Linked DNA regions of Natronosporangium hydrolyticum. The protein of the gene in region 1 interacts with the protein of each later gene in a pairwise test. Links are inferred from orthologs where the notes say so. Each region holds a gene or a part of one and is shown on either strand. Other genes may lie near its edges.

What was found. Proteins that work in one complex are often made in the same cells at the same time.
Region 2: the proteins of JQS43_RS09530 (region 1) and JQS43_RS05060 interact in binary tests that used the Escherichia coli proteins (3 or more experiments, as listed by UniProt). The link is inferred for Natronosporangium hydrolyticum from one-to-one orthologs.

The regions. Positions count from the first base shown.
Region 1 is NZ_CP070499.1:2,131,622-2,134,555, forward strand. The notes cover bases 24-2,891. They hold JQS43_RS09530 (ABC-F family ATP-binding cassette domain-containing protein), read left to right. Parts: upstream 24-592; coding sequence 593-2,191; downstream 2,192-2,891. Other genes in these bases: JQS43_RS09525 (hypothetical protein), read left to right, coding at 24-480; JQS43_RS09535 (helix-turn-helix domain-containing protein), read left to right, coding at 2,353-2,580; JQS43_RS09540 (enoyl-CoA hydratase/isomerase family protein), read left to right, coding at 2,624-2,891. Outside these bases: more of JQS43_RS09525, read left to right, coding at 1-23; more of JQS43_RS09540, read left to right, coding at 2,892-2,934. UniProt on the Escherichia coli protein: Genetic data indicate it may be involved in ribosome assembly or function.
Region 2 is NZ_CP070499.1:1,088,645-1,093,110, reverse strand. What follows is about bases 28-4,427. They hold JQS43_RS05060 (multifunctional oxoglutarate decarboxylase/oxoglutarate dehydrogenase thiamine pyrophosphate-binding subunit/dihydrolipoyllysine-residue succinyltransferase subunit), read left to right. Parts: upstream 28-366; coding sequence 367-4,227; downstream 4,228-4,427. Other genes in these bases: JQS43_RS05055 (DUF6104 family protein), read left to right, coding at 4,290-4,427; JQS43_RS05065 (ABC transporter permease), read left to right, coding at 28-212. In the rest of the region: more of JQS43_RS05065, read left to right, coding at 1-27; more of JQS43_RS05055, read left to right, coding at 4,428-4,466. UniProt on the Escherichia coli protein: E1 component of the 2-oxoglutarate dehydrogenase (OGDH) complex which catalyzes the decarboxylation of 2-oxoglutarate, the first step in the conversion of 2-oxoglutarate to succinyl-CoA and CO(2).

The DNA.
Region 1 (2,934 bases):
GGCCGGGCCTCGGTCAACGCGCTCTTCGTGGTGACGGCGGTCACCGGCCTGTTGCTGGTCGGGTTCCAGCCGTTTGTGGTCGAAGATCTCAACCTGGTGCTCCACGATGCACCGGCCGCCCGATTCTGGGCCGCGGCGCCGCTGCTGGGCCTGCTGGCGCTCGCGGTGGTCACCGTGCTGAAGGGCAAGACCTGGACCGGTCTGGTGGGGCTGTTCGTGCCCATCCTGCTGATCGTGGGCGCGGCCCGGCTGGCGCGGCCCAGGTCGCCGTGGGCGCGCTGGCGGTACCGAGATGGGCGGCGGCGGGGCACGCAGAAGCTCACTCGCGCGCAGCGGCGGGAGGCGCGCTGGCGGGAACCGGTCAACCGGGCCTGGGACCGGGTGCAGAACGTCATCGCCGGGGCGCCAAACCAGCCCGACCCGCCGCCCCCGACCCCACCGAACGGGCCGGAGCCGCCGACTCGCTCCGGCCGGTCGTGACGAGCGGCCGCGGCCGGCCGCGCTGGTGGCCGGCGGCGACCGGGTACCGTGGCGGCCGGCCGGTGGTTATTCGCCTCGTCGAGCCCGACGGCGGCCGATAGGATGGTGACCCGTGATCACAACGACCGGCCTGGAGCTGCGCGTCGGCAGCCGGATCCTCCTCGACGGGGCCGAGCTGCGCGTCCAGCCGGGCGACCGGATCGGGCTGGTCGGGCGCAACGGTGCGGGTAAGACCACCTCGCTGCGGGTGCTGGCCGGCGAGGGTGCGCCCTACGCGGGTGAGGTCACCCGCCGCGGGCCGGTCGGCTATCTCCCGCAGGACCCCCGCACCGGCGACCTCTCCGGGCTGGCCCGCGACCGGGTGCTCTCCGCCCGCGGGCTGGACACGTTGCTCGCGGAGCTGCGTGAGCTGGAGGCCCGGCTGGAGACCAGCGAGGAGCCGAAGCTGCTGCGCCGCTACGGGGCGTTGGAGGACCAGTTCGCGAGCCTCGGCGGCTACGCGGCGGAGGCCGAGGCTGCCCGGATCTGCGCCAACCTTGGACTGCCGGACCGGGTGCTCAACCAGACCCTGGGCACCCTCTCCGGCGGGCAGCGGCGCCGGATCGAGCTGGCCCGGCTGTTGTTCCGGGATGCCGGCGCCACCGGCACGCTGTTGCTCGACGAGCCCACCAACCACCTGGACAGCGACTCGATCTCCTGGTTGCGAGGGTTTCTCGCCGGCCACAAGGGTGGGCTGGTGGTGATCAGCCACGACACCGAGCTGCTCGCGGCGGTGGTCAACAAGGTGTGGTATTTGGACGCCACCCGGGCGGAGCTGGACGTCTACAACGTCGGTTGGCGGGCCTACCTCGATCAGCGGGAGACCGATGAGCGGCGTCGGCGGCGGGAACGCGCGAACGCCGAGCGAAAAGCGGGCGCGCTCAAGTCGCAGGCTGACAAGCTCCGGGCCAAGGCGACCAAGGCGGTGGCGGCGAAGAACATGGCCCGCCGAGCCGATGCGCTGCTCGCCGGACTGGCCGACGAGCGGGTGGCGGACAAGGTCGCGAAGGTCCGGTTGCCGACGCCGGAGCCGTGCGGACGTACCCCACTGACCGCGGCCGGGCTATCCAAATCGTACGGTTCGCTCGAGGTGTTCTGCGATGTCGATGTGGCGATCGACCGGGGCTCCCGAGTGGTGATCCTCGGCCTGAACGGTGCCGGCAAGACCACCCTGCTGCGGATGCTCGCGGGTGAGTTGACACCGGACACCGGCACGGTCGAGGCCGGGCACGGGCTGCGGATTGGCTACTACGCCCAGGAGCATGAACACCTCGATGTCGATCGGTCGGTGTTGGAGCATCTGCGGTCGGCAGCGCCCACCCAGACCGACGGCGAGTTGCGAAAATTGCTCGGGGCTTTTCTCTTCTCCGGGGAGGACGTCAACAAACCGGCCGGTGTGCTCTCGGGCGGCGAGAAGACCCGGTTGGCGTTGGCGTCGCTGGTCTGTTCCGGCGCCAACGTCCTGCTGCTGGACGAGCCAACGAACAATCTGGATCCGGCCAGCCGGGAGCAGGTGCTCGACGCCATCGCCCGCTACCCTGGCGCGATTGTGCTGGTCACCCACGACCCGGGGGCGGTGGGCGCGCTTAAACCCGATCGGGCGATCCTGTTGCCGGACGGGGCCGAGGACGCCTGGAGCGACGACCTGTTGGAGCTGGTGGAGCTCGCCTGAGCGGGAGTCCCATCGATTAGTCGGTTACCAGACACAAAGAGCGTGTCGGTTGGCGTGTGGGTCACAACTGGCGCATGATCGTCGTAGGTGGTCCAATAGATAGGGACTACTTCCGCACACCAACGTGATGTAGCCGCATGTCAGGGACGTGAGGAAGAAAGATGACAGCCACCGGCACCACAACCAGTTCCGAAAAGGGCCGCCGGATCATCGGTTCGGAGCGGCAGACGCTCGCGAAGGATTTGGTCAAGCGTTACACGGACGGCGAGAGCATCCGTGCGCTCGCCTCCTCCACCGGTCGGTCGTACGGCTTCGTACATCGGGTGTTGACCGAGTCCGGAGTGCAGCTTCGGCAACGCGGTGGCGCCCGCCGCCGTAAGAAGGCGTGACGCGGCCCGACGCGTACCCTCGCCCCCGGTCACGGACCCGCACGTGACGTCGCCGGGGGTGCGGGCGGGCCACGACGAAGCGGCGGCCGTCCGACTGGACCGTGACGGGCCAGTAGCGACGGTCACGTTGTGTCGACCGGAGGTGCGCAACGCCCAGACCCCGCAGATGTGGCAACGTCTTCGGCGGATCGGCCGGGACCTCCCCGGTGATGTGCGGATAGTAGTGGTGCGCGGCGACGGGCCGGTCTTCTCCGCCGGCCTGGATCGGACGGTGCTCACCTCGGGCCTGGCGGCGGAGCTGGCCAACACCCCACCGGCGGCCGCGGCGGCGCGGATCGCCGAGTTCCAGGGCGC
Region 2 (4,466 bases), 1.0 Mb from region 1 along the record:
CGTTCATGCTGCTGTCGATGCTGCTCGAAAACGAGACGGTGCTGGAGTTCCAGGTGCTCGTCCCGTCTATCGCTTCCCAGGTGATGACCACCGGGGGTGAGGGCGTGCCGGGGACCCCCGCGTGGTGGGTCGGGGCGCTGGTACTGCTCGCCTACACGGTGGTCGCTGGCGCCATCGGCGTAGTGATCAACCGGAAACGGGACATTTCGTAACGCAACGCCTATTCCGTACCGGAGGCCCGATCATGTCACACCATGATCGGGCCTCCCTGCTCCCCACATCCGGCCGACACGGCGTAGCCTGGGGACGGGACTCTAACTTTGGTCCCACCCGACGAGCGATCTCGAAAGAGGCGAACAGTAGGCCGTGTCAGCGCCACAGACGTCGCAGGATAATCCGCTAGCAGGATTCGGCCCGAACGAGTGGATCGTCGAAGATATGTACCAGCGCTACCTCGCCGACCCGGCGAGCGTAGATAGCGCTTGGCACGAGTTCTTCGCGGACTACCAACCCGCGGCCCCGACCGCCACCGAGAGTGACCGAACCGCCGACCGCGCAGCAGCGGGCGACGAGTCGGCGGAGGCCAAAGCTCCCGCCGCCGAAGGCCCCCCGAAAGGCCAGCCCCCGCCACCGGCGCAGGCCGCCGGCGGGCAGGCCACCACCGCGCCGTCGGCCGCCCCGGCCGGGCAGAGCGCGGCATCGGGCAAGGCCCCGCCGAAGCCGGCCGGTGACACCGGCCCGCAGGCCCGGCCGCCACGGTGGGCCGAGTCGAAGTCACCGGATGGCGGGCCGACCACGCCCGCCCGCTCGGGCGACGGCGCCAAGAGCACCCCGGCAGCCGACAGCCCACCCGAGCAGCCGGCCGAAGAGCCGACCCAAACCCCGCTACGCGGCGTAGCCGCCCGGATCGCCCAAAACATGGACCAGTCGCTGACCATCCCCACCGCGACCAGCGTCCGCGCGATCCCGGCGAAGCTCGCCGCCGACAACCGCATAGTGATCAACAATCACCTCTCGCGCGGCCGCGGCGGCAAGGTCAGCTTCACGCACATCATCGGGTACGCACTGGTCAAGGCGCTCGCCTGGCATCCGGGGATGAACAACTCCTACGGCACCGCCGACAACGGCAAGCCGGCACTGGTCTCCCCGCCACACGTCAACCTCGGCCTCGCCATCGACCTCGCCCGGCCGGACGGCTCCCGGACCCTGGTCGTGCCGAACATAAAGGCCGCCGAGGTCATGGACTTCCGGCAGTTCTGGCAGGCGTACGAGGACGTGGTCCGCCGCGCCCGTCGCAATGAGTTGACCATCGCCGACTACAACGGCACCACGCTCACGTTGACCAATCCCGGCGGGATCGGCACAATCCACTCCCAGCCCCGGCTGATGGCCGGGCAGGGCACGATCATCGGCGTCGGCGCGATCGAGTACCCCGCGCCGTACCAGGGCATGTCCGAGGAGACGCTGGCCGACCTCGCGGTCAGCAAGATCGTCACGCTCACCTCCACCTACGATCACCGGATCATCCAGGGCGCCCAGTCCGGGGAGTTCCTCCGCACCGTCCACGAACTCCTCCTCGGCGAGCACGGTTTCTACGACGAGATCTTCACCGCGCTGCGGATCCCCTACGAGCCGGTCCGCTGGACCACCGACCACCGGATCAGCACCGAAGGCCAGATCGACAAGAACGCCCTGGTCATCGAGTTGATCCGGGCCTACCGGGTGCGCGGCCACCTGATGGCCGACACCAACCCGCTCGGTTTCGAGATCCGCCAGCACCCTGACCTGGACATCCTCGAACACGGCCTCACCCTGTGGGACCTGGACCGGATCTTCCCGGTCGGCGGTTTCGCCGGCAAGCAGACCATGAAGCTGCGCGACATCCTCGGGGTGCTGCGCGACTCCTACTGCCGCCGGATCGGCGTCGAGTACATGCACATCCAGGACCCGGAGGAGCGGCGCTGGATCGCCGACCGGGTCGAACACCGCTACGAGAAGCCCGCCACCGAGGCCCAGAAGCACATCCTGAATCGGCTCAACGCCGCCGAAGCGTTCGAGACCTTCCTTCAGACAAAGTACGTGGGGCAGAAGCGGTTCTCGCTCGAGGGCGCCGAATCGCTGATCCCGCTGCTGGACGAGGTGCTGCAGGCGGCCGCCGCGGCCTCGCTGGACGAGGTCGTCATCGGCATGGCACACCGCGGCCGGCTCAACGTCCTCGCCAATATCGTCGGCAAGCCGTACGAGCAGATCTTCTCCGAGTTCGAGGGTCACATCGACCCGAGCTCAACCCAGGGCTCCGGCGACGTCAAATACCACCTCGGCATGACCGGCAAATACACCACCCCGGCCGGCGACGAGGCCACCACCGTGTCGTTGGTGGCCAACCCGTCGCACCTGGAGGCGGTGGATCCGGTCCTCGAAGGCATCGTGCGGGCCAAGCAGGACCGGCTCGACCTCGGGCTCGAGGGCTACACGGTGTTGCCGCTACTGGTCCACGGCGACGCCGCCTTCGCCGGCCAGGGCGTGGTCGCGGAGACCCTGAACCTCTCCCAACTGCGCGGCTACCGCACCGGCGGCACCGTCCACGTGGTCGTCAACAACCAGGTCGGTTACACGACCGCGCCGCACTACGCTCGGTCGTCGCTCTACTGCACCGACGTCGCCCGGATGATCCAGGCACCGATCTTCCACGTCAACGGCGACGACCCGGAGGCGGTGGCCCGGGTCGCCCGGCTGGCCTTCCAGTACCGACAGGCCTTCAACAAAGACGTCCTGATCGACCTGATCTGCTACCGCCGGCGGGGCCACAACGAGGGCGACGACCCGTCTATGAGCAACCCCCGGATGTATCAGATCATCGACGGCAAGCGTTCGGTTCGCAAGCTCTACACCGAGGAGCTCATCGGCCGGGGCGACATCACAGTCGACGAGGCCGAGGAGCAGCTGCGTGACTACCAGCAGCAGCTGGAACGGGTCTTCAAAGCCACCCGGGACGCCGCCGCACCAACCACACCCCGGATCAGCCGACCCGCCGAGCCGGAGTCGGAGCCGCCGGTGCAGACCGCCGCACCCGAATCGGCGATCCAGGCGATCGGCGACGCCCACTTGGCGCTGCCCGAGGGCTTCACCCCCCACAAGCGGGTGGGTCAGCTCCTCAAGCGCCGACAGGCGATGGCCCACGAAGGCCAGATCAACTGGGCCTTCGGCGAGCTGCTGGCGTTCGGCACCCTGCTCTCCGAGGGCGTCACGGTGCGCCTCTGCGGGCAGGACAGCCGCCGCGGCACCTTCGTGCAACGACATGCGGTGGTGATGGACGCCGAGACGGGGGCAGAGTTCGCCCCGCTCGCCAGCGTCGCCGCCGAAGGAGCCCGGTTCTTCGCCCACGACTCGCTACTATCCGAGTTCGCCGCGGTCGGTTTCGAGTACGGCTACTCGGTCGAGGAGCCGGGCGCGCTGGTGCTGTGGGAGGCCCAGTTCGGTGACTTCGCGAACGGTGCGCAGGTGGTCGCGGACGAGTTCCTCGCCTCCGGCGAACGCAAATGGGGTCAACGTTCAGCGGTGACGATCCTGCTTCCGCACGGACACGAGGGCCAGGGCCCCGACCACACCTCCGGCCGGCCGGAACGCTGGCTACAGATGGCCGCCGAAGACAATCTCCGGCTGGCCAACCCGACGACTCCGGCGAACTACTTCCACCTGCTCCGCCGGCAGGCGCTCTCCAGCAAGCGGAAGCCGCTGGTGGTCTTCACGCCGAAGTCGCTACTGCGGCACAAAGACTGCGTCTCCCCGGTCGCCGACTTCACCACCGGCACCTTCCAGCCAGTCCTGGCCGACCCGGCGGTCACCGACCCGGCGGCGATCAAGCGGGTCCTCCTCTGCACCGGCAAGGTCTACTACGACCTGGCCGAGGCGCGGACCGCCCGCGGTATCACTGACACCGCCATCATCCGGTTGGAGCAGCTCTACCCGCTCCCCATCGCGGAGGTACAGGCGGCGCTCGCCGCCTACCCCGGCGCGGAGGATGTCGCCTGGGTGCAGGAAGAACCCGCCAACCAGGGTGCCTGGTCGTTCATCGCCCTGAACCTGCTCGAACACCTCGACGGGGTCCGACTACGGCGCATCTCCCGGCCCGCTGCGGCCGCCTCCGGTGCCGGCTCCACCAAAGTCCACGAGCTGGAACAGTCGGCCCTGCTGGAAGCGGCGTTGCCGGCCAAGCCGGGCAGCTAGACAGCCCGTCGCGGGGCCCACCGACCAGCTCGGTGGGCCCCGCGACCACGTAAGGAGCAGCAATGTACTTCACCGATCGCGGCATCGAGGAGCTCGAACAACGGCGCGGCGACGAAGCGGTGTCGCTGAACTGGGTCGCTGAACGGCTCCGCGACTTCGTTGACCAGAACCCCGAGTTCGAGACCCCGATCGAACGGCTCGCCACCTGGCTCGCCCGCCTCGACGATGAGGACGAGTAA